Regions from separate parts of the Pseudomonas sp. YJ42 genome, predicted to be linked through region 2. Evidence: predicted binding sites of a transcription regulator. Region 2 holds the regulator's gene; each other region holds the start of a gene.

What was found. Region 2 encodes LexA, which represses DNA repair genes until DNA is damaged. Its sites were predicted from a motif close to CTGTNTNNNNANACAG; they were not measured.
Region 1: the regulator LexA is predicted to act here: its motif matches at 2,649-2,664, upstream of recN (DNA repair protein RecN).
Region 3: the regulator LexA is predicted to act here: its motif matches at 8,170-8,185, upstream of imuA (translesion DNA synthesis-associated protein ImuA).

What each region holds. Positions count from the first base shown of each region.
Region 1 covers NZ_CP178378.1:3,859,942-3,869,724, forward strand. Annotated here, with positions in the region: gene ACL0K2_RS17750 (outer membrane protein assembly factor BamE) at 1-397, opposite strand, end outside; gene fur (ferric iron uptake transcriptional regulator) at 491-898, shown strand; gene recN (DNA repair protein RecN) at 950-2,626, opposite strand; gene grpE (nucleotide exchange factor GrpE) at 2,850-3,419, shown strand; gene dnaK (molecular chaperone DnaK) at 3,515-5,428, shown strand; gene dnaJ (molecular chaperone DnaJ) at 5,599-6,729, shown strand; gene dapB (4-hydroxy-tetrahydrodipicolinate reductase) at 6,808-7,614, shown strand; gene carA (glutamine-hydrolyzing carbamoyl-phosphate synthase small subunit) at 7,806-8,954, shown strand; gene carB (carbamoyl-phosphate synthase large subunit) at 8,985-9,783, shown strand, end outside.
Region 2 covers NZ_CP178378.1:1,168,386-1,178,168, reverse strand. Annotated here, with positions in the region: gene topA (type I DNA topoisomerase) at 1-1,106, shown strand, start outside; gene ACL0K2_RS05135 (DUF6586 family protein) at 1,179-1,697, shown strand; gene ACL0K2_RS05130 (DMT family transporter) at 1,736-2,581, opposite strand; gene ACL0K2_RS05125 (hypothetical protein) at 2,787-3,026, shown strand; gene sulA (SOS-induced cell division inhibitor SulA) at 3,098-3,580, opposite strand; gene lexA (transcriptional repressor LexA) at 3,592-4,200, opposite strand; gene ACL0K2_RS05110 (TetR family transcriptional regulator) at 4,395-5,102, shown strand; gene ACL0K2_RS05105 (L,D-transpeptidase) at 5,142-5,666, shown strand; gene nagZ (beta-N-acetylhexosaminidase) at 5,683-6,681, shown strand; gene ACL0K2_RS05095 (S-methyl-5'-thioinosine phosphorylase) at 6,696-7,433, shown strand; gene ACL0K2_RS05090 (LEA type 2 family protein) at 7,627-8,124, shown strand; gene ACL0K2_RS05085 (SEC-C metal-binding domain-containing protein) at 8,134-8,325, shown strand; gene ACL0K2_RS05080 (DUF2489 domain-containing protein) at 8,333-8,797, shown strand; gene ACL0K2_RS05075 (penicillin acylase family protein) at 8,870-9,783, shown strand, end outside.
Region 3 covers NZ_CP178378.1:4,661,006-4,670,788, forward strand. Annotated here, with positions in the region: gene dusA (tRNA dihydrouridine(20/20a) synthase DusA) at 1-142, opposite strand, end outside; gene ACL0K2_RS21660 (FAD-dependent oxidoreductase) at 666-2,816, shown strand; partial or broken gene ACL0K2_RS21665 (Rieske 2Fe-2S domain-containing protein) at 2,828-3,000, opposite strand; gene ACL0K2_RS21670 (error-prone DNA polymerase) at 3,031-6,114, opposite strand; gene ACL0K2_RS21675 (Y-family DNA polymerase) at 6,111-7,523, opposite strand; gene imuA (translesion DNA synthesis-associated protein ImuA) at 7,531-8,148, opposite strand; gene ccoN (cytochrome-c oxidase, cbb3-type subunit I) at 8,509-9,783, shown strand, end outside.

The DNA of each region.
Region 1 (9,783 bases), 2.2 Mb from region 2:
CGGTACGGACCGGCGTCTCGCTAGTTGGGCGATCGGTGCCGAGAATGGCTTCGTCGCGACTCACGCCTGGCTTGAAATCGCCAGCGAGGCCGGTCAGTTGGTCGTTGGCGTTGAAGACCAGGCTGACCCGCTCCTGCTGGCGCTGGCTGCCGCCTGGCTGGATGCTGTACAGGTAATCCCAGCGATTAGCGTGGAAGGTATCGGTGATCAACGGGTTGCCCATGATAAACCGTACTTGCGAACGGGTCATTCCCGGGCGTAACTGGTCTATCATGTCCTGCGTAACGACATTGCCCTGTTGAATATCGACCTTGTAAACCCCGGGGAATGAACAACCGGCGAGTGCGAACAGGCCCACGAGGGTGAGACTGGACAGCATGAGCTTGGTGTTTTGCATCGGTAGGTGACTTCCACTATCTTGGCTGGGCAAAGCCCGGATCATACCCGTATTGAAGGAGGCTGCGAAACAGCAGCAGCGAGAAAGCCAACCATGGTTGAAAATAGCGAACTACGCAAAGCTGGCCTCAAAGTAACCCTGCCGCGGGTCAAGATCCTGCAAATGCTGGATACCACTGATCAGCGCCACATGAGCGCCGAGGATGTCTATAAGGCCCTGATGGAGGCCGGCGAGGATGTCGGCCTGGCGACGGTCTACCGAGTGTTGACTCAATTCGAGGCGGCCGGTCTTGTGGTTCGGCACAATTTCGATGGCGGTCATGCGGTATTCGAGCTGGCTGATAGCGGCCATCACGATCACATGGTCTGCGTCGACAGTGGCGATGTGATCGAGTTTTTCGACTCCGAAATCGAAAAGCTTCAGAAAGAAATCGTCAAACGCCACGGTTATGAGCTGGTCGACCATAACTTGGTGCTCTACGTGCGCAAGAAGACCGACTGACTGTCGGCACCGAAACAAAAAGGCGACCCGTGGGTCGCCTTTTTTGTCTGCTTAAGAAGTCTGGGCCGAGCCTATCATCTGTCTAGCGTGGGCCAGGGCTTGCTCAGTCAGATCGACGCCGCCGAGCATCCGGGCGATTTCTTCTACCCGTTCGCCTCCTTCCAGTGCTGCCACTGCCGTGTGCGTCTCGTCACTGCCGCGTGCTTTGTGCACGAATAAATGGTGATGCCCCTGCGCGGCCACTTGGGGCAGGTGAGTCACGGTAAGCACCTGGCCCCGCTCACCGAGACGGCGCAGCAACTGTCCGACCACTTCGGCCGTCGGCCCGCCAATGCCAACATCCACCTCGTCGAATACCAGTGTCGGTGTTCGCGAGGTCTGCGCTGTGATGACCTGGATCGCCAGGCTGATACGCGACAATTCACCGCCGGACGCGACCTTCGCCAACGGGCGCAGTGGTTGCCCCGGGTTGGCGCTGACGAGAAACTCCACCTGTTCCAGCCCGTGCGGCATAAGATCGCCAGCCGATGAGGGTTTGAGTACCACGCTGAACTTGCCGCCAGGCATGCCCAGCCGCTGTATCTCTGCTTCGACTGCGGTGGCAAGGGATTCGGCCGCTTGCTGGCGAGCGCTGCTCAGCTCTCCAGCTTTTTCCTGATAGTGGCGCGTATAGGCTTCAAGCTCTTCACTCAGCTGCTCCAGAGCATCGTCGTCTGCATTCAAGCTTTCCAGTTCTTCGAACAGGCTCTGTTGCAGTGTTGGAAGCTCCTGTGGCTGCACTCGGTGTTTGCGCGCCAGGGTATAGATGCTGTCCAGGCGTTCTTCCAGCGCCTGCTGACGCTGCGGATCGGAGTCGAAGTGGTCGAGGAAACGGTTCAGTTCGCCAACCGCTTCTTCCACCTGGATCTGCGCGCTGGAAAGCAGGTTGACCGCTTCGCCAAGCGCTCCGGGCTGGTTCTGGAATCCGGTGAGGCGCTGCAGGCTCGAGGTCAGTGCCGATAACACGTTACCTGCATCGCTCTCGCTGCACAGGTCGATAACCTGGCGGCAAGCGCCGAGCAGGTGCTCAGCGTTGGCGAGATTCTTATGCTCGCTTTCCAGTTGCTCCAGCTCTTCTTCGCCAAGCGCCAGGGTTTCCAGCTCTTCGAGCTGATAGCTCAGGAGCTGATGGCGTGCGCGCTGCTCATCGCTGCTGTTGCTCAGTCGCTCAAGCGTCTGTCGGGTCTGGCGCCAGCGCTGCGCGGCCATTTGCACCTGGCGGGCCAGGTCCTGGCAGCCGCCGTATTCATCGAGCAGGCGTCGGTGGGTGTCGAGCTTGAGCAGCGACTGATGCTCATGCTGGCTATGGATATCGATCAGCAATTCACCCAGTGCCTTCAAGTCGCCTTGCGGGCAGGGTGTGCCATTGATATAGCCGCGCGAGCGGCCTTCGGCGGTGATTACGCGACGGAGAATGCAGGGACCATCGGAGTCGAGATCGCGCTCGGCCAGCCAGGCGCGTGCATCCGGGATGTCATCGAGATCGAAACTGGCGAGGATATCGGCCTTGTCAGCGCCAATACGCACAACACTGCTATCGGCGCGGTCGCCCAGCGTCAGCCCCAAGGCGTCGAGCATGATTGATTTTCCGGCCCCGGTTTCGCCACTGATCACGCTCATGCCTCGCTTCAGCTCGAGGTCGAGGTGTTCGACGATGGCATAGTTTTGAACGGACAGATGAACCAGCATGGCAAGAACTCCCACTCGATGACTGGGTATTTATACAGTTATTTTGATTGACCTCACAAGCGTCTCGACATGGCTGGTATGTAAACAAAGCGCACTGGCAGATCGATGGTATTCGTTCTGAGGGGCTGATCTCATTGTCGCCCTTGAAGCCTGCTTCGCCGCCCCCATATAGCCGCACAAGCGCGAGCTGACCGCTCGCTGAAGTGTTGATGAGGAGGACCGCATGGCCGACGAGCAGAACCTGGAAAACCAGACCCCCGAAGAGAATGAAAGCGCACAAACCGAAGTTGCCGAAGACCTGGCTGCTCGGGTGCAATCCCTTGAGGAGCAGCTCGCAGCGGCCCAGGACCAGTCTCTGCGTGTCGCCGCTGAGCTGCAGAACATTCGTCGCCGCGCCGAACAGGACGTGGAAAAGGCGCACAAGTTCGCCCTCGAGAAGTTCGCTGGTGACCTGCTGGCCGTCGCTGACAGCCTGGAGCGCGGGCTGGAACTGTCGAATCCGGATGACGAGGCCGTCAAGCCAATGCGCGAAGGCGTCGAGCTGACGCTCAAGCTGTTGCTCGACACCCTGGCGCGCCATCAGTTGGTGCCGGTCGATCCTCAGGGCGAACCCTTCAATCCCGAGCATCACCAGGCGATGGCAATGGAAGAAAGCACCCATGCCGAGCCGGGCAGCGTGCTCAAGGTGTTCCAGAAGGGGTATCTGCTCAACGGCCGCCTGTTGCGCCCCGCAATGGTCGTCGTCAGTAAGGCGCCGGCAGAAACACCGCCTTCGATCGACGAGAAGGCTTGAATTTCGGCGGCCGACCCCCATCTGGTAGCCAAGCGTTTTTGTGTTACCGCAGCCGGTAAGCAGGCGCGGATCAATCAAAGTTCGGAGAGAAGCATATGGGCAAAATTATCGGTATCGACCTGGGAACGACCAACTCCTGCGTCTCCATTCTGGAAAACGGCAAGGCCAAGGTGATCGAGAACGCCGAAGGCGGCCGCACCACCCCGTCGATCATCGCCTACGCCAATGATGGCGAAATTTTGGTTGGCCAGTCGGCCAAGCGTCAGGCCGTGACCAACCCGCACAACACTCTGTACGCGGTGAAGCGACTGATTGGCCGTCGTTTCGATGAAGACGTCGTGCAGAAAGACATCCAGATGGTCCCTTACAAGATCGTCAAGGCAGACAACAATGACGCCTGGGTAGAAGTCAGCGGCCAGAAAATGGCGCCACCGCAAATCTCTGCCGAGATCCTGAAGAAGATGAAGAAGACCGCCGAAGACTATCTCGGCGAGCCAGTGACCGAAGCGGTGATCACCGTTCCGGCCTACTTCAACGACAGCCAGCGTCAGGCCACCAAGGACGCCGGTCGTATCGCCGGTCTGGACGTCAAGCGCATCATCAACGAGCCAACTGCCGCTGCGCTGGCCTACGGCATGGACAAGGCCAAGGGCGACCATACCGTGATCGTCTATGACCTGGGCGGCGGTACCTTCGACGTATCGGTAATCGAAATTGCCGAAGTCGATGGCGAGCACCAGTTCGAAGTGTTAGCTACCAACGGCGACACCTTCCTCGGTGGTGAGGACTTCGATATCCGCCTGATCGACTACCTCGTCGACGAATTCAAAAAAGAAACCGGCATGAACCTCAAGGGCGATCCGCTGGCCATGCAGCGCCTGAAGGAAGCTGCCGAGAAGGCCAAGATCGAGCTGTCCTCGAGCCAGCAGACCGACGTCAACCTGCCGTATATCACTGCAGACTCGACCGGTCCGAAGCACCTGAACGTGAAGATCTCCCGTGCCAAGCTGGAAGCTCTGGTCGAGGATCTGGTGCAGCGCACCATCGAGCCGTGCCGCATGGCCATGAAGGACGCCGGTATCGACGTGTCCAAGATTGACGACGTGATCCTGGTCGGCGGTCAGACCCGCATGCCGCTGGTGCAGCAGAAGGTCGCCGAGTTCTTCGGCAAGGAAGCGCGCAAGGACGTGAACCCGGACGAGGCGGTTGCCATGGGTGCTGCTATCCAAGGCGCCGTTCTGGCCGGTGATGTGAAGGACGTACTGCTGCTTGACGTCTCCCCGCTGACGCTGGGTATCGAAACCATGGGCGGCGTGATGACTGCGCTGATCGAGAAGAACACCACCATTCCGACCAAGAAGTCGCAGGTGTTCTCCACTGCGGACGACAACCAGAGCGCGGTGACCATCCACGTACTGCAAGGTGAGCGCAAGCAGGCGGCGCAGAACAAGTCGCTGGGTCGCTTCGATCTGGCCGAGATCCCGCCTGCGCCACGCGGTGTGCCGCAGATCGAGGTCACCTTCGACATCGACGCCAACGGCATTCTGCACGTGTCGGCGAAGGACAAGGCCACCGGCAAGCATCAGTCCATCGTGATCAAGGCCAACTCGGGTCTGTCCGAGGAAGAAATCGAGCAGATGGTGCGTGACGCCGAGGCCAACGCCGAGGAAGACCGCAAGTTCGAAGAGCTGGTCACCGCGCGTAACCAGGGTGATCAGCTGGTCCATGCGACCCGCAAAATGCTGACCGAGGCTGGCGACAAGGCCACTGAGGAAGATAAGGCCAGCATCGAGAAGGCTATCGGCGAACTGGAAGTGGCCATCAAGGGCGACGACAAGGCTGAGATCGAAGCCAAGATCGCAGCGGTCTCTCAGGCCTCCACGCCGTTGGCGCAGAAGATGTACGCCGAGCAGCCTCAGGGTGGCGAAGGCGCCCAGACGGGCGACAACGCGCAGTCCGGTGACGACGTGGTCGACGCCGAGTTCGAAGAGGTCAAGGACAACAAGTAAGCTGCGGCTTATGACCTCCATGACCTGGGGCAAAGCAGCGACCGCGATTATGGCCGCTGCCTTTCGCTCCAACCCGATGCGGTGATGCCGCGACGGGGGTGATCGCCGCGCGGGGGCTTGCTCCCGCGTCGGCGTGTCTGGAGGGTACGAATTGAAGGTTCAGGATATTTATGGCCAAACGTGACTATTACGAAGTGCTGGGTGTCGAGCGTGGCGCCAGCGAGGCGGAGCTGAAAAAGGCTTATCGTCGCCTCGCGATGAAGCACCATCCGGACCGTAACCCCGGAGACAAAGCCGCCGAAGACGCGTTCAAGGAAGCCAACGAGGCTTACGAAGTGCTGTCCGACGCGAGCAAGCGTCAGGCCTACGATCAGTACGGCCATGCCGGCGTCGATCCGCAGATGGGGGCGGGTGCCGGTGGTGCAGGCTATGGCGGTGCTAACTTCTCCGACATCTTCGGTGATGTCTTTAGCGATTTCTTCACCGGCGCGCGCGGCAGTTCACGCGGCGGTGCTCAGCGCGGCAGCGATCTGCGTTACACGCTGGAGTTGGATCTGGAAGAGGCTGTGCGTGGCACCACGGTGACCATTCGCGTGCCGACGCTGGTCGAGTGCAAGACTTGCGATGGTTCGGGCGCGAAGAAAGGCACCAGTCCGGTCACCTGTACTACCTGTGGCGGGATCGGCCAGGTGCGCATGCAGCAGGGCTTCTTCTCCGTACAGCAGACCTGCCCGCGCTGTCATGGCAGCGGCAAGATGATCTCGGATCCCTGCGGCAGCTGTCATGGCCAGGGGCGCGTGGAAGAGCAGAAAACCTTGTCTGTAAAAGTGCCGCCAGGCGTCGACACGGGCGACCGTATTCGTTTGACCGGCGAAGGCGAGGCGGGCGCGCAGGGTGGCCCGGCAGGCGACCTCTATGTCGTGGTCAACGTGCGCGAGCATCCGATCTTCCAGCGCGACGGCAAGCACCTGTACTGCGAGGTACCGATCAGTTTTGCTGACGCGGCGCTCGGGGGTGAGTTGGAGGTGCCGACGCTGGATGGTCGGGTCAAGCTGAAGATTCCCGAAGGGACCCAGACCGGCAAACAGTTCCGCTTGCGTGGTAAGGGTGTCGCTCCGGTTCGTGGCGGTGCCGCCGGTGATCTGCTGTGTCGTGTCGCGGTGGAAACGCCGGTCAACCTGGGTAAGCGTCAGCGCGAGCTGCTCGATGAGTTCCGCAAGACGCTGCAGAGCGACAGCTCCCATTCACCCAAGGCCAGTGGCTGGTTCGAGGGCATGAAGCGCTTTTTCGGCGATCTTTAACTCAGCGGCAGGCTGCGGTCGGCGGGCTTGTCGAAAGCGGTCGCTGCAGCATGTGGCTGGCAGCTTGGAGCGGTTTCTATGCGACGTATAGCAGTGATGGGCGCCGCTGGGCGCATGGGCAAGACCCTGGTCGAGGCTGTTCAGCAGACCGGCGGAGCCGCGGGTCTTACCGCGGCGATCGATCGGCCCGACAGTACCTTGGTCGGCGCCGATGCGGGGGAGCTGGCAGGCATCGGCCGCCTGGGCGTCCCGCTGATCGGTGACGCGGCAAAGGTGGCGGAAGAGTTCGATGTGCTGATCGACTTCACTCATCCTTCGGTGACGCTGAAAAACCTAGACGTGTGTCGCCGGGCGGGCAAGGCGATGGTGATCGGCACGACCGGCTTCTCGGTTGAGGAGAAGGAGAAGCTGGCGGCGGCGGCGAAGGAAATTCCGATCGTGTTCGCTGCCAACTTCAGCGTCGGGGTCAACCTCTGTCTGAAGTTGCTGGACACGGCGGCGCGGGTGCTCGGCGATGAGGTGGATATCGAGATCATCGAGGCGCATCACCGGCACAAGGTCGACGCCCCGTCCGGCACGGCGCTGCGCATGGGCGAGGTGGTCGCCGAAGCACTCGGGCGTGATCTGCAGAAGGTGGCGGTATATGGTCGCGAGGGGCAAACCGGCGCGCGCGCGCGCGACACCATTGGCTTCGCTACCGTCCGTGCGGGGGATGTGGTCGGTGACCATACAGTGCTGTTCGCTGCCGAAGGTGAGCGCGTCGAGATCACGCACAAGGCGTCCAGTCGCATGACATTCGCCCGCGGCGCGGTGCGCGCCGCCCTGTGGCTGGAGCAACAGCCAGCCGGGCTGTATGACATGCAGGACGTGCTTGGGCTGCGTTGAAACAGCTGCCGCTTGGCGTTCGGGCTGATTTCGGCTAGACCTGAAAAGGCGTTTTCTGTAAGCTTCCCGTTTTAGTGTGTCCACTAAAAGTTGCGCAGAAATGACTCAAATAAAAAGCGGGATGACCTTCACACGTCATCCCGCTTTTTTACAATCTGCGCCTGCTTCAGCCTTGATCTTTGGGAGGTCTCTTGACTAAGCCAGCCCTTGCGCCAGCCATTTTGGCCCTTGCCGATGGCAGTATCTTTCGCGGCGAATCCATCGGCGCCGACGGCCAGACTATCGGTGAGGTGGTGTTCAACACCGCCATGACCGGCTATCAGGAAATCCTCACCGATCCTTCCTATGCCAAGCAAATCGTCACCCTGACCTACCCGCACGTCGGTAACACCGGTACGACGCCGGAGGATGCGGAGTCCTGGAAGGTATGGGCCGCGGGGCTCGTTATCCGCGACCTGCCACTGATCCCGAGCAACTGGCGCGACAAGCAGTCACTTCCCGACTATCTCAAGGCCAACGGTACCGTTGCCATAGCTGGCATCGATACTCGTCGCCTGACTCGTATCCTCCGCGAGAAGGGTGCCCAAGACGGCTGTATTCTGGCAGGTGCCGACGCTACCGAAGAAAAGGCGTTGGAACTGGCGCGCAGCTTCCCGGGGCTCAAGGGCATGGACCTGGCCAAGGAAGTCAGCGTCAAGGAGCGCTACGAATGGCGCTCAACGGTCTGGAACCTGAAAGATGACGGCCATGCCGAGATCCCGGCTAACGAGCTGCCCTACCACGTCGTTGCCTTCGACTATGGCGTGAAATACAACATTCTGCGCATGCTGGTCGCGCGTGGCTGCCGCGTTACCGTATTGCCGGCGCAGACGCCCGCTAGCGAGGCCTTGGCGCTGAACCCGGACGGTATCTTCTTGGCCAACGGCCCGGGTGACCCCGAGCCATGCGACTACGCGATCAAGGCGATACAGGAAGTGCTCGAAACCGACATTCCGGTGTTCGGCATTTGCCTCGGCCATCAGTTGCTGGCGCTCGCTTCCGGTGCCAAGACCGTGAAGATGCCCAACGGTCACCACGGTGCGAACCACCCGGTTCAGGATCTGAAGACCGGTGTGGTGATGATCACCAGTCAGAACCATGGCTTTGCCGTGGACGAAGCGAGCCTGCCGGCCAATGTGCGTGCTACGCATAAGTCGCTGTTCGATGGCACCTTGCAAGGCATCGAGCGGACCGACAAGGTCGCCTTCAGCTTCCAGGGTCACCCCGAGGCAAGTCCCGGCCCGCATGACGTGGCGCCGCTGTTCGACCGCTTCATCGATGCCATGGCCAAGCGCCGCTAAGCCCGCCGAGCACAGAATTCGAGAGAGACCATGCCAAAACGTACAGATATCAAAAGCATCCTGATCCTCGGCGCCGGGCCCATTGTCATCGGCCAGGCCTGCGAGTTCGACTACTCCGGTGCTCAGGCCTGCAAGGCACTGCGCGAGGAGGGATTCCGCGTCATTCTGGTGAACTCCAATCCGGCCACCATCATGACCGACCCGGCCATGGCTGACGCTACCTACATCGAGCCGATCAAGTGGGCCACCGTGGCCAAGATCATCGAGAAGGAGCGCCCCGATGCGCTGCTGCCGACCATGGGCGGCCAGACGGCGCTGAACTGCGCTCTGGACCTGGAAAAGCATGGCGTGCTCGAGAAGTTCGGTGTCGAGATGATCGGTGCCAACGCCGACACCATTGACAAGGCAGAGGACCGTTCGCGCTTCGACAAGGCGATGAAGAACATCGGTTTGGCGTGCCCGGTTTCAGGCATCGCGCACAACATGGACGAAGCCTACGGCGTATTGGAGAAGGTCGGTTTTCCCTGCATCATCCGCCCGTCTTTCACCATGGGTGGAACCGGTGGCGGTATCGCCTACAACCGTGAAGAGTTCGAGGAAATCTGCGCCCGCGGCCTCGACCTGTCGCCGACCAGCGAGCTGCTGATCGACGAGTCGCTGATCGGCTGGAAGGAATACGAGATGGAGGTGGTCCGCGACAAGAAGGACAACTGCATCATCGTCTGCGCCATCGAGAACTTCGACCCTATGGGTGTGCACACCGGTGACTCCATTACCGTTGCTCCTGCCCAGACTCTGACCGACAAGGAATACCAGATCCTGCGTAATG
Region 2 (9,783 bases):
CCATCATTTCGACCATCCAGGACCGTGGCTACGTCTCGCTGCACAATCGGCGGTTCTACTCGGAGAAGATGGGCGACATCGTCACCGAACGCCTTTCGGAGAGTTTCAATAATCTGATGGACTATGGCTTCACCGCCGGTATGGAAGAAAACCTCGATGACGTCGCTCAGGGTGAGCGCGAGTGGAAGCATGTGCTTGACGAGTTCTACGGTGATTTCCGCAAGAAGCTCGATGTGGCCGAAGCCAGCGACAATGGCATGCGCGCCAATCTGCCGACTCTGACCGATATTCCATGCAAGGTCTGCGGCCGGCCGATGATGATTCGCACCGCCTCCACCGGCGTGTTCCTCGGCTGCTCCGGCTACAGCCTGCCGCCGAAAGAGCGTTGCAAGTCCACCGTCAACCTGATCCCTGGCGATGAAATCGCCGCCGACGATGAAGGCGAGTCAGAGTCCCGTGTGCTACTTGGCAAGCATCGCTGCCCGATCTGCACTACGGCCATGGACGCCTATCTCCTCGATGAGACCCATAAACTGCACATCTGCGGCAACAACCCGGATTGCAGCGGCTATGAGATCGAGGAAGGTCAGTACCGCATCAAGGGCTACGAGGGACCGAGCCTGGAGTGCGACAAGTGCGGCAGCGAAATGCAACTCAAGACAGGCCGTTTTGGCAAGTTCTTCGGCTGTACCAACGCTGAGTGCAAGAACACGCGCAAGCTGCTGAGAAGCGGCGAGGCGGCGCCGCCAAAGATGGACGCGGTGAAGATGCCAGAACTCAAGTGCGAAAAAGTCGACGATACCTACGTTCTGCGTGACGGTGCGTCCGGGTTGTTCCTCGCCGCCAGTCAGTTCCCAAAGAATCGGGAGACTCGTGCCCCGCTGGTGGTGGAGCTGATTCCGCACAAAGATGAGATCGATCCGAAGTATCACTTCCTATTGAGTGCACCGCAGAAGGACCCCGAAGGCCGTCCAGCCGTGATCCGCTTCAGCCGAAAGACCAAGGAGCAATACGTGCAGACCGAAGTCAACGGTAAACCGACTGGCTGGAAGGCATTCTACGATGGCAACAAGTGGAAGGTAGAAGACAAGAGCACCGGTAAATAAGCGACAGCGCCACGTTGAGCCGGGTACCCCGGTCTCAACGTGCAGCGTTTCAACTGTTGGGAGGCCGTCGCCATGGCTCACGAGCTGTATACCCGTACCAATCAAAAAATCTACTTTGCCGGCCTCGCCCTCGAGAGTTGGCGACGGGCCGAAGAAAAAGGCGCGATGAACGCTCCGGGGCTGATCCAGGCGGAGCGAGAGGCCAGCCTGTTCCATCTGTACGGCGCGGTGCTTGGCCTTTGTCACGAGGTTGCAGGCTACTATCGTTTGCCAGATGCCAGTGCGCCGCGTGCGGAATTGCTGCTGTCACGTCCCTCGCAGGATTCTTCGCCGAGCCCCGAACTGGCTGAACTGATCGAGCTGGCTGACCACTCCGGGACTTGGCTTGCGCAGTTGTTGAACGCCCATGCGGCGTTGTTCGCGCCGCCACGCGCGCCGGCCAAGCCCAAGACCGACCCGACCATGCCGTTGATCGAGGCCGTCAGCGTAGGCGAAGAAATTCCAGCGCTGACGCGTGAAGAGGTGGAGTCCTGGCGACGCAGTCTGAAGGACCTGGCCTTGCGTTTTCGCGAATCGCTTACCGAATGGTAAGCGGGCAGGCGAGCGATCCTCGTGTCTCAGGTGTCACCTCACGCTCGGTGCTTGAATCGCAATACGAGGGCGATCCCACCCAGAATGGCAAGGCCCGCAGCCACCAATCTGCCCGTTAGGGATTCCCCCAGAAGCAGGCTTCCCGCCAAAGCGGTGAGAAGCGGCACGCTCAGTTGCACACTGGCCGCCTGGATGGCCGCCAGGCCCGGCAGGGCGGCATACCAGATGGCGTAGCCGATACCCGACGTAAGCCCGCCGGATAACAGCGCATAGACTACCCCGGCGCTGTTCCACTCGAGCCCATTGAGCGCCAGCAGGCCCAGTACGGCCATGATCGGAAGGCTGCGAATAAAGTTTCCGGCGGTGGCCGCCAGTGGATCAGGCGTTCCTTTTCCCAACAGCGAGTACGCCCCCCAGGCGACCCCTGCCAGGGCCATCAACAGCGAAGCTGACAACGACGGTGTGCTCGTACCAGGAAGCAGAAGCGCGACCAGTCCGCCCGCAGCCAACACTATCCCGACCGTTTGCAAACGATGCAGTCGCTCTCCTTTGAACAGCCCCCAGACGATCATGCTCAGCTGAACCGCGCCGAACAGCAGCAGCGCGCCGGCACCGGCATCGAGGTGCAGATAGGCATAGGAAAACGCAGCGGCATAAGTGAAGAGCGCCAGGGCGCCGTACCAATTGCCGGCCACCCTCGACGGGCCTTTGCGCAGCCACAGCAACAGCCACAGCCACAGCACCAGCGCTCCGGCAAACAGGCGCAGCGCGGTAAAACTGGCTGGATCGATCTGGCTGTCGCGTAGTGCCGCGCGGCAAAGTAACGAGTTGCCGGCAAAGGCGAGCATGGCCAGTGCTGTCAGCAGAAGGGTTCTGAAGGTCATCCTGAATTCCTTGGAGCCAGTGGGATGCCCTGACCGCTGGCATGGCTTGGTAAGGCATTATCCTACTGTGCCGTTGCGTAATGACGCACCTTCTTCGCCGAATACCAGCCTGACGCTATGCGGCGTATGTCCAAACGGAGAACGACCAGTGCTGTCTACAGGTCGGTCGGCTGTTACAATGCGCCGTTTCACGGGGAGCAGATTCATGCCAACGTCTTTTCTGGAAATCGTCGAGCTACCCGACGGGAGCATTGTGCTGCGTCGCGCTGAAGACGAAGGCGTACTGGTTACGTTGGACTTCTCTGACGATGCCAAGGTTTTTCTGCAAGGTCAGCATGTCGAAATTGCCAAGGCGATGTTCAACGTCGGCGTGCAGATGGCGGGGCGAGTATCGGAAGGAGAGCTCGAACGAGACGACGAAGAGGGGCCGCGCGTCCTGCATTAAGGATTGGATTGCCTGGTAGCCTTTGCGGCTAGGCAGATTTCGGCACGTCCGTGTGCTCGACGATTCGGGTGTCAATGACCCAAGCGAATGTTCAGGCTTTGCGCGTTGCCCTGCGTGGCCGCTACGCGTAGTTTCAGTCGGCTGGCCTTGTCGAGGCGCGGGAACCAGGTAATGACCGTATGGCTGCAGCCGGACGAGAGCGCCTTGCACGCCAACTCAAGGGAACCCTGGGTTTCGCGGGCCTGCAGCAGCAAGATGCGATCGCGATTAAGACCGGTTTCTCGAAGCCAGCTTTGCGAAAGCGACGCAGGAGGTGCGATCAGTGTCAGCCATCGTATATCGGCTGCCCCGCTGAGTTCGCGCAGGATCGGGGAAAGCAACAGGCGACAGTGATCGCCGCTTCCGCTCAGAGTCATTTCGCTCAGACAATCATCGGCAGGGTCCTTGGGCGCGGTAGCGACATCTTCGAATGGCGTCAGACGATGTGCGATCAGCCCCTCGAACAAGGTCAGTTGTGGTGGTTTGCTTGTGCTGAGTTGAGGGTGGTACTGCATGAGCCTCTCCTTTAGCGGCGAATCACGCCGACGCTTAAACCTTCAATAACCAGTTCCTGCTGTTCGAGATCCACTTCGATGGGCGCGAATTCCGGGTTTTCGGCTAATAACCAGACCTTGTCACCCTCGCGCTTGAAGCGCTTCACCGTGACTTCATCATCGATCCGAGCCACGACGACCTGACCGTTGCGTGCTTCCCGTGTGGTATGAACCGCAAGCAGGTCGCCATCGAATATGCCGATATCCTTCATGCTCATTCCGTGTACACGCAGTAGGTAATCGGCCTTGGGATGGAAAAATGAAGGATTGATCTGACAGGATTCTTCAACGTGTTGTTGCGCAAGAATTGGTGCACCGGCGGCAACCCGGCCAATGACGGGTAACCCGCTCTCTTCAGTAGTTGGTTCGAAGCCGGGAATACGTATTCCGCGCGAAGCGCCCGGCGTCATTTCGATAGCGCCTTTGCGAGACAAAGCCTTGAGATGTTCTTCAGCGGCATTGGGTGATTTGAAACCCAGCTCCTGAGCGATCTCCGCACGTGTCGGCGGATAGCCGTTGTCTTCCAGGCAGCGCTTGATGAAGGCGAGAATTTCCGACTGGCGTGGGGTCAGCTTGATCATGAGCGGTCTCTGTTCTTTTATACAGTGACTGGGATTATATACAGTGCTTGATGCTTGGCAATCTTTGTTTGGTTGAGGGCTGGGCCGGCTTGGTGCAAGCTTTGGCGGCCAAAAGAGTGTTCAGGCGCTTTCTTGGTTGACTTGGAACAGCTTGAAACGTAAGTTTCAAACGATTGTTTGTCAGGGGAGGGGGCATGGCGCAGTCTGAAACAGTGGAGCGTATTCTTGATGCAGCGGAACAACTGTTCGCTGAGAAAGGCTTCGCCGAGACTTCGTTGCGCCTGATCACCAGCAAGGCCGGGGTGAATCTGGCGGCGGTGAACTATCACTTCGGTTCGAAAAAGGCCCTTATCCAGGCGGTCTTCTCGCGTTTCCTCGGACCCTTCTGCATAAGCCTCGAGCGTGAACTGGATAGACGTGAAGCCGAGTCTGACCGAAAGGAAAATCTCGAGGAACTGCTGGAGATTCTGGTTGAACAGGCGCTCGCCGTAACGCCACGTAGCGGTGACGACCTGTCGATCTTCATGCGGCTGTTGGGCCTCTCCTTCAGTCAGAGCCAGGGCCACCTGCGTCGTTATCTTGAAGATATGTACGGCAAGGTGTTTCGTCGTTATATGTTGCGCGTGCATGAGGCCGCACCTTCGATTCCGCCGATCGAACTGTTTTGGCGCGTGCATTTCATGCTCGGCGCCGCAGCGTTCAGCATGTCGGGAATCAAGGCGCTGCGAGCCATCGCCGAGAACGATTTCGGCGCCAAAACTTCCATCGAGCAGGTCATGCGCATGATGGTCCCGTTTCTCGCGGCCGGTATGCGGGCCGATTCGGGCGTGGAGGATCCAAGCCTGGTAAAGGCGCATCCGATCGCCCGGCGTAACGCGTTGGCGATGCCCGCGAAGGGTTAACGTGCATGCTCAAGGGGGGATCGGCTAAGCTTGCCGTCTATGCCCGATCTCGATTTTCTTCATATTTCCATTGCCGACCAGCTGCTCTACGGGTTTTCCAGTGGCAGGCTGTGTGTTCGGCTGCCCATCTCTACAGCGCGTAACGGTGCCGGTGAGCGCAACGGGTCCGGCTGCACGCCGCGTGGCCTGCACCGGGTACGCGCGCGTATCGGCGAGGGATTGCCGTGCGGGGCCGTTCTGCGTGGCCGCCGCTGGACCGGGGAAGTTTGGAATCAGCAACTACACGACCGCTTTCCTGGACGCGACTGGATCTTGAGCCGAATCCTCTGGCTCAGCGGGTGCGAGCCCGGATTCAACCGTATGGGTGCGGTCGACACCTTCCGTCGTTATATCTATTTGCATGGCACGCCTGATTCGGAGCCCATGGGCGTACCGCTTTCCCATGGCTGTATCAGGCTGCGTAATGCCGACTTGCTCGATCTTTTCCCTCGGGTGCCGGTTGGCTGTGCCGTACAGATAGGCGAAACGGCCTGTCCGGATTGGTCGAGCGCAACATTGAATTAAGGATCTGCTCACTATCATGCAAGGTTCATTGATGCTGGACATCGCCGGCATCTGGCTGACCGCAGAGGATCGCCAGTTGCTGCGTCAGCCGGAAGTAGGCGGGCTGATTCTGTTTGCCCGCAATATCGAACATCCTCGTCAGGTGCAGGAGCTTTGTCGGGCAATTCGAGCGGTACGGCCCGATATCTTGCTGGCCGTCGATCAGGAGGGCGGGCGCGTTCAGCGGTTGCGGCGCGACTTCATTCGTCTGCCAGCGATGCGCGAATTCGCGTCGCGTGCTGATGCGAAGGTCCTAGCAGACATCTGCGGTTGGGTAATGGCCACGGAAGTGCTGGCGGTTGGACTGGATTTCAGTTTCGCGCCGGTGCTCGATCTCGATCACCAGCGCAGCGCCGTGGTGGGTACCCGTGCGTTCGAAGGTGATCCACAGCGAGCCACCGAGCTCGCCGGGGCGTTCATCCAGGGGATGCATCGCGCCGGAATGGCCGCAACCGGCAAGCACTTCCCGGGCCATGGATGGGCTGAGGCCGATTCCCACGTGGCGATCCCCGTCGATGAACGGGGGCTGCAAGCGCTTCGCGAGCATGACCTGGTCCCGTTCCAACGGCTGGCGAGCCAGCTCGATGCGGTGATGCCCGCGCACGTGATCTACCCGCAGGTGGATGACAAGCCGGCCGGTTTCTCCCGGCGATGGCTGCAGAGCATCTTGCGTACGGAGCTGGCCTTTCGCGGGGTGATCTTCAGCGATGACCTGTCGATGGCCGGTGCCCATGTCGCCGGCGATGCGGGGAGCCGGATCGAGGCGGCGTTGACGGCAGGCTGCGATATGGGCCTGGTATGCAACGACAGGGGAGCGGCCGAGTTGGCACTATCGGCGCTGCAGCGTCTCGGCGTGCAGCCATCACCGGCGTTGGCGACGATGCGCCGCCGCGCGGCGGGCTCGCTGGAATATAAGCAGGATCCGCGTTGGCATGCGTCCATCGCCACGCTCAAAGCAGCGGAACTGATCGCTTGACCAAGGAAACAATCATGACTGTCCACGCCATTATCGGCGGCACCGGCCTCACGGAGCTGCCCGGGCTCACCCTGGATGAAGCGGTGCCCATGGAAACACCCTACGGCTCACCGTCGGCCGACCTTCTTCGTGGCACATATGCGGGGCGAGAGGTGCTGTTTCTGGCTCGCCACGGCCATCCACACCGTATCCCGCCGCATCAGGTGAACTATCGCGCCAATCTGTGGGCCCTGAAACGCGCCGGGGCACAGGCGATCATTGCGGTGAATGCGGTTGGTGGCATTCATTCGGCGATGGGTGCAGGCCACCTATGCGTACCGCATCAACTGATCGATTACACCTATGGCCGCGAACACACCTTCTTCGAAGGCGACATCGAGCATGTCACCCATGTCGACTTTAGCTACCCCTACGATGAGTCATTGCGCCAGCGTCTGATCGCCGGTCTGGCAGCCGAGGGCTTTTTGTTCAGCAGCCATGGCGTTTATGGCTGCACTCAGGGGCCGAGGCTGGAGACGGTTGCCGAAATTGCCAGGATGGAGCGCGATGGCTGCGATATCGTCGGAATGACCGGTATGCCCGAAGCGGTTCTAGCCCGCGAGCTAGAGCTGCCATATGCCTGCCTGGCCTTGGTAGTCAATCCGGCCGCCGGTAAAACGTCAGGCATCATCACCATGGCGGATATCGAGGCTGCGCTGGCGGAGGGAATCGTCAAAACCCGTGCCGTGCTGGCGCGCGCGCTGGCAGGCTAAAAAGTTACCGACACGAGGTGCGCAGCGCTTGCAGCACCGGAAGGCCGCAGCGATGGGAAGGGGGCTAGCGGTCTTCCAGTACCGCAATGAGAGCGGTCGCAAAGGCGTAGCAGGGACGCGATAAATTCGCCAAACAACCCCATTGCAGGCAATCTGCCGCTTGCTACACTTGGCCGTCCTTTGGAGTACCGGAATGCTTTGCCACGCACCTATAAGAAGAATATCGAGAGCAGTGGTTTTGCTGGGTTTGCTGTCAGGCCTTGCCGGTTGTTCGACCTGGTTCAGCAGTGATTTCCAAGACCCAGGTGTCCAGCTCACCGATGTCGAGATCATCAAGGCGAGGCTCCTCGAACAGCAGTTCATGCTGCGTTTCCGCATCGACAACCCCAATGAGCAGAGTTTGCCTGTGCGCGGCCTCGTCTACACCGTCCACCTCAACGACATCGAGCTGGCGAGCGGTGAGTCCAGTGGCTGGACAACCGTCCCCGCTCATGGCTTCGAGTACTACGAAGTGCCGATCTATACCAACCTGTGGCGGCATATGAAGTACATCGTGCGATTGCTGGAAAAACCGGACCGTCCGATTGCCTATCGTCTGGAGGGCGAGCTGAAAACGGGCCTGATGCTCGGTCGACGCGTGCACATTGCAACCAATGGCGAGATAATCCCCGGCAACTTTATCCCGGAGTGAGCAACACCGATGAACCAAGACGCCCATGTGCACGGCCCCGATTGCAGCCACGATCACGATCACGACCATGCCCCCCATGTCCATGGACCGCATTGCAACCATAGCCACGACCCGGTTCGAAATCCGCTGAAGGATGTCGGCCGCAACGACCCGTGCCCGTGCGGAAGCCAGAAGAAATTCAAGAAGTGCCACGGAGCCTGATCCGCTCATGACGCCGCTCGCCATAACGTTGCTGGTTGCCGCTCTGCTGCTGATCGCGGCATTGGCTGGATACGCCTTGCATCTATGGCGCCGGGTTTGGCGAAGAGAGCGGCAGCTAGCCGATATGCAAGCGCAGCAGCATGCCGCGCTTGCGGCGGATCTGCGTGTGCTTGCCGGCAGCCTGCTCGACGAGCAGGTACCGCTGATCGAAGGCGCGATCCGGATCAAGGTGCTATTGGATAATTACGACTCGAATCTTGGCCAGGATCCGCGCTGCCAGGTTTTCCAAGTGCTGTTCGAGGCGACTGAAAAGGTGCCGACACACGCTGCCTGGAAGGCGCTGGACAAAGCCGAACGGCGCCGCCACGAAGCCAACTTCAGTGCGCTCGAATTACAACACAAGGCTGAGGCTCGCCGGTCCGCCCGCTGGTTGCTCGACGAAGTGTTGCCGAAGAACCGGGAAGCTGCCTGAGCGCGACGGCATCGCGCATCCACACCCATCTATCCTTCTGTTCCGTAGTGCCCTGTCTGTAAGGAGCCGTCGATGTCTTTGCGTCTGCCGTTCGTTCTGGTTCGCCTGACCTTGGGCGTTGCATTGGTAGCTGGCGGCCTCATTGGCTGTCAGTCTTATCTGGACAGCCGCTACAGCGATAGCCTGCCACCCGCGCATGGCGTCCAGGCCATCACTGGTTTGGACAAGAGCGTAAGCATCAGGCGCAATACGTTGGGCATGCCCTTGATCGAGACGGCGACATTCCACGATGCGCTGTTCGGTCTCGGATACGTGCATGCGACTGACCGTCTGAGTCAGATGGTTAACTTGCGGCTCATGGCCGAGGGACGTTTGGCGGAGATGGCTGGGCCTGGTGTGCTGGAGATCGACCGTTTCATGCGGGCGGTGAATCTTCGGCAAAGCGCTACCGTGCTGTATCGAGAAAGCTCGCCGCGGATGAAGCGGTTTTTCGAGGTCTATGCTCGCGGCGTCAATGCCTATCTGTTCCGCCATCGCGAAAAGCTGCCAATGGATCTGGCTGCCGCCGACTATACCCCGGAATACTGGAAGCCTGAAGATTCGGTGCTGATCTTCTGCCTGTTGAACTTCGGACTGGCGGTCAATCTGCAGGAAGAGATCGCGTCGTTGGTCATGGCTCAGCAGGTAGGCAGCGATAAGGTCGCTTGGCTGCTACCGACCTATCCCGACGAGCCGCTACCCTTCGATGAAGCCGACAAGCTGAAGGGGTTGAAGCTGAGCGGCGAGATACCAGGGCTCGCCGCGCTCAACAACGCGGCCTCCGGGGTTGCTTCGTTGAACATGTTGGGGGTCGCCGCTTCCAACAACTGGGCGATATCCGGCAGCAACACCCGCAGCGGCAAGCCGCTGATGGCCAACGACACACACTTGCCGCTGTCGATGCCCTCGTACTGGAATTTCGTGCAGATCCGCTCGCCGAAATTCCA
Region 3 (9,783 bases), 1.4 Mb from region 2:
CATTGATCAGCGCGCCGGTGGTAACCATTTCGGTGTAGAGCAGGGCATGGCGGGAAAGCTGCCTCAGAAAATACCGGCAATGTCTGTCTGTCCAATCCATCATCGGTGCCACGGAGAAGCGACGGGACGGTGAGGGGCGCATGGTTGCCAGGTTTGGTGCAGATGTCAGCAGCATAGTCGATGTCTTTAGTCGGCCTGTCGGCCTGTTTCGCCCGTTGTTGCCTCTCGTGCACTGGGGTGCGGCTGTGTCGCAACGGAGCTGTGATGGGGACCCATGACGGCACGGCCGCTTAAAGGCGGCGGTATCGGATACATCGCGCCGATCAGGTCAAGCGCGAGGGTCGGCTAGTTTATCAAGAAAGTCTCATTGCATTGGCAGACGTCGCTCTGGCCGCCAACGACCAGACGGCCGGCAATGCGGCATCGGGATCTCGCAGTGCATTTGATCAATGCATGCAACTCCGGCTGGCACTGTCTCGCCAGGACCGCATCGTCTGTTAGGCCGTTGTGCTCGCATGCTGACCCCTATCGGAACGTCTAGGCGCGTCAAAGCTCCAATGCGTGAGCCATGAGAGCGCTTCATCGATGCATTTCTTCAGCAGTACCGCCAGTCTCCATTACGCCCTGTCTCAATTCGCGTCTGCTCCGTCGAGGACCGGGCGCGGATGAAAGTCAGTCGACTCATAATCCTGGCCATGCTCATCGCGGCGGTGGCGTGCTTTTTCATCTTCGATCTCGGCGAATACCTCACCCTCGAATCGATCAAATCGCACAGCGGTGCCTTGCATGGGCAGGTGCAGGCCCATCCGTGGTGGGCCCGTGGGACGTTCTTCGCTGTCTACGTCGCGCTGACTGCACTGTCGTTTCCAGGCACGGTAGTGCTGACGTTGCTCGCCGGTGCCCTGTTCGGGCTGTTGGAAGGCACGCTGCTGGTGTCCTTCGCGTCGAATGTCGGTGCGGTAATGGCGATGCTGATCAGCCGCTTCATGCTGCGCGACTGGATACAGAAACGCTTCGGCTCGCAGATCACTGGAATCAACAAGGGGCTGGCGCGTGAGGGCACCTTCTATCTGGTCTCGCTGCGGCTGATTCCCCTGGTGCCTTTTGTGCTGTTGAACCCGGCGCTAGGCCTGACCCGGGTAAGCATCTGGACGTTCTGGTGGACCACCCAGCTGGGTATGTTGCCGGGCAATGCCATCTACGTGAACGCCGGGCAGCAGTTGGTCCGGCTGCAATCGCTGTCCGGTATTCTGTCGCCGAGCATGATCGGTACGCTCGTGCTGCTGGCTGTGTTTCCGTTGCTGGCCACTCGGCTGCTGACGCTGTACAAGGCGCGCCAGGCGTACCGCGGCTGGCACAAGCCGAAATGCTTCGAGCGCAATCTGGTCGTGATCGGTGGCGGTACCGGCGGGCTGGCGACGGCGCGGATCGCCGCTTCCATGAAAGCGCGAGTGAGTCTGTTCGAGCGGCAGCGTCTGGGTGGCGTGGCGGTGCACGAAGGCAGCGTGCCGGCCAGGGCGTTGAGTCGCTCGGCAAATCTCACCCACGCGCTACGCCAAGGTCAGCGGCAGGAGAGCGGACAACGAGTCGAGGCGGCGGATTTCGCTGAGGTAATGGGTCGGGTGAGGCGGCTCGCCGATAAGGCGATGGGATGCCCTTCGGCCGAACATTACACTCGCCTGGGAGTGGAAGTTGTCATGGCCGAGGCCAGGTTGAGCTCGCCATGGACGGTCGAGGTGGAAGGCCGCACCCTGACCAGCCGCGCCATTATCATCGCCACCGGCAGCCGGCCGTGGATCCCGCCGATTCCCGGCCTTGACGCGGTGGAGCCGCTGACCTGCGATACTCTCTGGAGTCTGCACGAGCGCCCCGAGAGGCTGCTGATACTGGGCAACGGGGCTGGCGCCTGCGAGTTCGCCCAGGCTTTCCAGCGGCTAGGTTGCCAGGTCACTTTGGCCAGCGAGCGCGAGGCTTTGCTCGAGCAGGAAGATGCGGAAGCGGCACAGGCCGTGACCGCCGCATTGAATGCCGATGGTGTCGAATTGCGGCTCGGCTTGTCGCCGCTGCGCGTCGAGGTGGTCGAGGGCGAGCGCCGCCTGATCTGCGGTGCGAGAGACGAGGGCGAGCTGGCGCTGCCGTTCGATCGCGTGTTGCTGGCGCTGGGGCAAAGCGCCGATGTCGAGGGGCTAGGGCTGGACGCGTTGGGTCTGCGCTGCGGAGATGATGGCAGTCTCGAGGTCGATGAATACCTGGCGACCCGCTATCCGAACATCTATGCGGTAGGCAGCGTTGCTGGGCCGTATGGCGCGCCTCATGTGGCTGAGCATCAGGCCTGGTACGCCGCGGTCAATGCTTTGTTCGGCGGACTCAGGCGGTTCGCGGTTAGCGAGCGGGTCATACCGCATGCTGTCTTCACCGCCCCTGAGATTGCGTCGGTGGGGCTGACCGAGGCCGAGGCCCGAACGCTTGGGATAGAGTTCGACGTGATCCGGCTGGACCTGGGATCGCTGGCTGGTGCAGTCGCCGAAGGCACCGGTGAAGGCTTCGTCAAGGTGCTCACCGAACCGGGCGAGGATCGCATCCTTGGGGTCACCATCGTTGGCGAGCAGGCCAGCGAGACTCTGGCCGGATTCGTCGTGGCGATGAAGCACAAGCTCGGGCTGAACAAGCTTGCCGAGACCGTACAGCTCGGGGCCACGTTGGGTGAGGCCAGCCGGGTAGTGGCCGAAGCCTGGCGGCAGCAGCGCCGGCCGGCACGTACACTCGGCTGGGCCGAGCGTTTTAATCGATGGCGACTCGGAGGCAGTCGGCGTTGAACGGCGCCAGCTTAATGAGAACACCAGATCTGTCGTTTGCTCAGGGACTCATGGGCTGAGCCGTGAATCACTTCGCCGTCGAGCTGGAAATCGAGCCATGGCAGGGACAGTCCCAGGTGCGGTCGGCATTGTTCCAGGTCACGGTACAGCCCATGTGCGTGCAGGCCGCGGATACACCGTGCAGCCTTATCGGCGGGTGTCGAGAAACGTCGGATTATTGGAAATCCCGACTGCGTACATCCAGGCCGGTCAGCAGTGGCGTGAGGTCGCTCAGGCGCCCAGCGATGACGTGGCGTACGCCGCTCGCCGACTCCAGATGACCGTCGATTCGCAGCAGCTGCGAATGGATCAGGGCTCGCCGTTGGCGCTCGGCCAGATCGTGCCAAACCACCACGTTGATCATGCCGAACTCGTCTTCCAGGGTGACGAAGATCACGCCGCTGGCGGTTTGCGGACGTTGACGGCCTATCACCAGACCGGCCACGCTGACCAAACGGCCATGCTCAATGTCTGCCAGCTCGCGTGAACTGCGACAGCGCCGGCTTCGGAGCTGTTCGCGTAGCAAGGCCAGCGGGTGCGGGCCGAGCGTGGTGCCGAGGGTGGCGTAGTCGGTCAGCAGGTCCTCGCCGACCGTAGGCAATGGGAGGGGGATCGGCGCTTCCTGTTGCGCGCACTGGCCAGCGAACAGTGGCAGCTGTGTCTCGACCCCGGCTACTGCCCAGCGTGCCCGGTGGCGATGTCCAGCGAGGCCGCGCAGGGCGCCGGCATCGGCCAGTCGTTCGCGGGCGCGGGCATCCAGCTCGGCGCGCAGACACAGGTCATCGACATCGGCGAATGATTCAACCTGTCGTGCTGCCTCGATACGCCGCGCATCCGCTTCACGAAAGCCGCGCACCAGTCGCAGGCCCAGGCGGATCGCCGGTTGCTCGTTGGCAGTCGGTTCGAGGCTGCAATCCCAGCCACTGTGCTGGACGTCAACCGGGAAAATTTCCAGGCCGTGACGGCGGGCGTCCTGCAGTATCTGGTCGGGATTGTAGAAGCCCATCGGCCAACTATTGATCAAGGCGCAGGCGTAGGCGGCCGGTTCGTGGCATTTGAGCCAACAGCTAGCGTAGGTGAGCAGGGCGAAGCTAGCGGCATGGGATTCGGGAAAGCCATAGCTGCCGAACCCTTTGATCTGTTCGAAGATGCGTGCGATGAAGTCCGCCTCGTAGCCCTTGGCGAGCATGCGTTCGGTCAGTCGCTGGCGATGGGGCTCCAGGCCGCCATGACGCTTCCAGGCGGCCATGGATCGGCGCAACTCGTCGGCTTCGCCGGGCGTATATTCGGCGGCAACGATTGCCAGCTCCATCACCTGTTCCTGGAACAGCGGCACACCGAGTGTGCGCTCGAAGACCGGTTTCAATTCATCGGAAGGGTATTTCACCTCTTCTTCATCATTACGTCGACGCAGGTAGGGATGAACCATATCGCCCTGAATCGGCCCTGGGCGCACAATAGCGACCTGGATTACCAGATCGTAGAACTCCCTGGGGCGCAGGCGCGGAAGCATGGCCATCTGGGCCCGTGATTCGATCTGGAACACGCCGACAGTATCGGCACGGCTAATCATGTCGTAGGTCGCGCGGTCTTCCTGCGGCAGGCTGGCAATCGTCCAGCATGTGCCGCGATAGCGTTCGATCAGATTGAAACAGCGGCGCAGCGCACTGAGCATGCCGAGGGCGAGGACATCGACCTTGAGCAGACCTACGGCATCCAGATCGTCTTTGTCCCACTGAATCACGGTGCGCTCGGCCATGCTGGCATTTTCCACCGGCACCAAGGTTTCCAGCGCGTGCTCGGAAATGACGAACCCTCCCGGGTGCTGTGAAAGGTGGCGGGGGAAACCGATCAATTCGCCAGTCAGCACCAATACCCGGTGCAGCACCGGACTGCGCGGGTCGAAGCCTGCTTCACGCAAACGCGCGGCGTCAGGAATCCGGTCGCTCCAGCGTCCGCAGCAATCGGCCAGCGCGTTGATCTGATCCGGTGGCAGGCAGAGCGCCTTGGCAACGTCGCGCAAGGCGCCGGTGGCGTGGTAGGTGCTGACGACGGCGGTGAGCGCGGCCCGCTCACGGCCATAGCGGCGAAATACATACTGAATGACTTCCTCGCGGCGTTCGTGCTCGAAATCGACGTCGATGTCCGGTGGCTCCTTGCGCTCACGAGATAGGAAGCGTTCAAACAGTAGCCGGCTGCCTGCGCGTGCGGGGTCGAGTTCGGTGATACCCAACGCGAAGCACACAGTGGAATTGGCTGCCGAGCCACGGCCTTGGCAGAGGATTCCTTGTTTACGGGCCCACCGGACGAGGTCATGCACGGTTAAGAAGTAATTTTCGTACTTCAGTTCGGCGATCAGTTTCAGCTCATGCTCGATCTGCGCACGGTTCTTCGGCGTTACGCCATCTGGCCAGCGCCAGCGCGCGCCATCTTCGACCAGTTTGCGCAGCCAGGAAGTAGCGTTATGGCTCGCAGGCACCAGCTCATGTGGGTATCGGTATTCCAATTGGCTGAGATCGAACTGACAGCGCTCAGCGATGCGCAACGTTTCTGTGAGCAGCTCTGGCGGATACAGCTCAAGCAGTTCCTCGTATCGGCGTAGATGGCGTTCGCCGTTAGGGAACAAGTGGCGGCCGGCCTCAACTACCGGCAAGTGATGACGGACCGCGGTCATGCAGTCCTGCAGCGCACGGCGTCCTCGGGCATGCATATGCACGTCGCCGCAGGCTACCGCAGGCAGGTTCAGGCGGGTGGCCAGTGCCTTCCATTGGCGCAGGCGTAGCATGTCGTCTGGCCCACGGTGCAGTCCGATGCCCAGCCAGAGGCGCTCCGGAAATCGTTCGCGTAGCCAGCGGCCCTCGAGATCAGCCTCGGGTTGACCGGCAATCCAGATGGCCAGTAGTCCATCCAGTGGCTCGCTCAGGTCTTCGGCTAGAAGCCGGTAGCGACCTTTTTCGGCGCGACGGCGGGCGCGGGTGATCAAGCGGCACAAGGCCTGATAACCGGTGATGTTTTCCACCAGCAAAACCAGCTTGGGCCCGTCTTCGATCTGAATCTCACTGCCTATGATCAATGGCAGGCCGATATCCTTCGAAGCCTGCCAGGCCCGTACGATGCCGGCCAGGGTGCATTCGTCGGTGATGGCCAACGCTCGATAGCCGAGGCGGGCGGCGCGCTCGAAGAGTTCGCGGGCACTGGAGGCACCTCGCTGGAAGCTGAAGTTGGATAGGCAATGCAGCTCGGCGTAAGCGGTCATCATGCGAACCAGCCGTGCAACAGCAACGGCCCTCCATCCGTTGAGCGGAAGGCCCAGCCGCGCTGGCCGGTGCGGGTTTCCACCAGGTAATAGTCGCGGCGCACATCGCCGCCATCCCACCAGCCCGACTCGATGCGTTCGGGGCCGGCGAGAAGGCGCAGGGATGCCTCATACAATGGCTTCGGTTCGGCCAATAGCCAGCTGGGGCGCGGGCCGATGTCTGATGGCAACTCATTCCGAGTGGTGTGTTGCGGTTGCCAGGCGCATTCGGGGCGATGGTCGGCACGCGTGCAGAGCCCTTGCACGGCGTCGTCTCCCAGGCGGGCCCGCAGGCGCTCGCGTAGCTGCTCCCAAGGCAGCGACTGCTGCGGTCGTTCTTCGAATAACAGGCGGTGCTCAGGGACGAACGCTGGCAATTCATGCGCGACCAGGCGTATCGCCAGTGTCGGCGCCGGCAGTTGCATATGTTCCAGCCGACCACGCGTCAACTCGAACAGCATGGCCGGATCGCGCTCGGCACTGAGCAGGCCAACCGGTATCTGGCTATCGGTCAGGCTGCGGTGCTCCAGATGCAGGGTGAAGCGTTGCACTCCACTGTCGCGACCGGCTAGGTAGGCGGCAAGATCGGCGGTCAGGCGACGCAGCGGGAATAGCAATGCCTGGTGGGACTCGACTTCGAAGTTCAACTCGATCCGGGCATCGAAGCGGTCTGGCGGCCGGTAGAAGTCCAGCGCCAAGGGACGATGATCGAGCAGGGTATCGAGGTGCTTCAGTACTTCTGCCGGAAAGCGTCGCGCCAGACCCGCTCGTGGTAGCGCGAGCACCTGCCTCAGAGTCCGCAGGCCCATGCGCGCAAAGGCGGTCGTCACTTCGCGCGGCAGACCGATACGCTCGACCGGCAATGGGGCCAGCACGCTCTGCAGCGTCTCGGTATCCGTCACGGCCAGGCCATCATGTGCGTTGGCCAGTACCCGCGCAGCGGCGGGGTTCGGTGCCAGCGTAATACGGTGCTGAAAGCCCAAGGCATGCAGTTCCTCGCGCAGACGCGCTTCCAGACGCGGCCAGGGACCGAACAGAGCAAGGCTGGAGTGCACTTCCAGGAGCAGACAGCGCGGATAATGCAGGCTCACCTGGGAGCTGAAGCCGTAGGCCCAGGCAGCGAGGAATTGCTGCCAGCGCTCGATCGAAGCCAGGTCATATTCAGCCGTGGTGAAGTCGCGGGTCAGCGCCTGGGCGGCAATCAGCGATTGACCCGGTTTGAGGCCGAGCGACCGCGCCATCGGATTGACTGCCTGCAGCACTCGACGCTGCGGCGTTCCGCTCAACAGGGCCAGCGGTGCGTCGGCATCGCTACGGTTGCGTAGCACGCCATCCATGGCCAGTTGCGGCAGCAATATGCAGGCCCAGAGCATGACCATTTCAATGCCACGCTGTGGCAGGAATCGGGCGTGCCGGAGCCAGACCGCCACGGCACTTGAGTATCCGTAACTGCGCTGGCTGAGCCTCGACCGCCAAGCGCAGTGCCGCTGGCGAGGGGTTGATCGCCTCGCGCAGTGGACGGTAGGCGAAAGCCAGTGTCTGACCGGTCTCGGCGGCCACCTGCAGGCGACGCAGGGCGCGGTCTTCGGCCTGTTGCGGCCAACACAATACTGCGCCGCAGCTACCCGAACGCAGGCATTGCTCGGCAGCCCATAAGGCGTCACGGCCTTGAGTATTGACGATCGTCAACTGGCGCAGGTCGACACCGGCTGCCATCCAGGCCTGGGGATAGGGCACATATGGGGGCGCCACCAGCACCACGCGTTCACCGGCCATGGTCAATCGCGCCAGGGTCGGCCAGAGCAGGCGCAATTCGCCGATACCGCTCGTGGCAATCAACAGCTCGCTCAGTGCCGATTCCGGCCAGCCGCCGCCGGGCAGGACGGCATCCAGCGCGGCATGTCCGGTCGGCTGACTGCTGGTCGAGACGAAGCTGGACTGGCCGCGCCATAGGCGGCGCGCATCGAGCAGATGATTGAGGGCAACCACAGATGCCATGACGATGGGATCTTCCAAATACTGTATATGGATACAGTATTTGGGTTCGCCAAATGCCGGTCAAGTTGCGGGCGATGAAAAGCGCAGCGCCAGGCATCGGCGTCTGTGTCAGTGTCAGTGTCAGTGTCAGTGTCGAGGTTGCATTAATGACCAGAGAAACGACGTGGATCGCGCAAGACGAATGCGCGGCTTGGTGTGCGCGACACGTGCTTCTAGTTGTATAAATATAAATGCACTTAACGATGATGAATATTCGTTATAAGTATTTAAATCGATGCGACACACTGTTTGTCGCTCGCTCTGGCCGGCGACGCCCGCCGCTGATGGACGAGCTTTATTCATCTGTCTCCAGGAAATGTCATGGCTGATGCTGCAGTGCTCGATACACCCGATTACAACTACGAAGTCGTCCGTCGCTTCACCTTGATGACCCTGTTCTGGGGGGTGGTCGGAATGGGTATGGGTGCGTTCATCGCCGCCCAACTGGTCTGGCCAGAACTCAATTTCGGGTTGCCTTGGACCACTTTCGGGCGCCTGCGCCCGGTGCACACCAATCTAGTGATCTTCGCGTTCGGCGGCGGCGCGCTGTTCGCGACCTCCTTCTATGTGGTGCAGCGGACCTGCAAGGTGCGACTGATCTCCGACGGGCTGGCCAACTTCGTGTTCTGGGGCTGGCAGGCGGCGATCATGGCAATGCTGGTCAGCTATCCGTTGGGTATTACCTCTTCGAAGGAATACGCTGAGATGGAATGGCCGATTGCGATCTGGGTGACGCTGGTCTGGGTGGCCTATGCCTATCTGTTCATCGGCACGATCGCGCGGCGGCGAACCCAGCACATCTATGTTGCCAATTGGTTCTATGGCGCCTTCATCGTCGTGACGGCGATGGTCCATGTGATCAACCACATTGCCATCCCGGTGACCCTGTTCAAATCCTACTCGGCCTACTCCGGCGCCACGGATGCCATGATCCAGTGGTGGTACGGGCATAGCGTGGTGGGCTTCATCCTCTCGGTGGGCTTTCTCGGGATGATGTACTACTTCGTGCCGAAGCAGGCCGAGCGGCCGGTGTATTCCTATCGGCTGTCCATCGTGCATTTCTGGGCGATCATCAGCCTGTACATCTGGGCCGGCCCGCACCATCTGCACTACACCGCATTGCCGGATTGGGCGCAGAGCCTCGGTATGGCGATGTCGGTGGTGCTACTGGCGCCCAGCTGGGGCGGCATGATCAACGGCATGATGACGCTCTCCGGTGCCTGGCATAAATTGCGCACTGATCCGATCCTGCGCTTTCTGGTGGTTTCCCTGGCGTTCTACGGCATGTCGACCTTCGAGGGGCCGATGATGGCCATCAAGACGGTCAACGCATTGTCGCACTATACGGACTGGACCATCGGCCACGTGCATGCCGGTGCGCTGGGCTGGGTCGCGATGATCTCCATCGGCACGCTCTACCACATGATTCCAAAACTCTGGGGCCGCGAGCAGATGCACAGCGTCGGGCTGATCAATGCGCACTTCTGGCTGGCCACCATCGGCACCGTGCTCTACATCGCCTCGATGTGGGTCAATGGCATCACTCAGGGTCTGATGTGGCGTGCGATCAATGAAGACGGCACGCTGACGTATTCC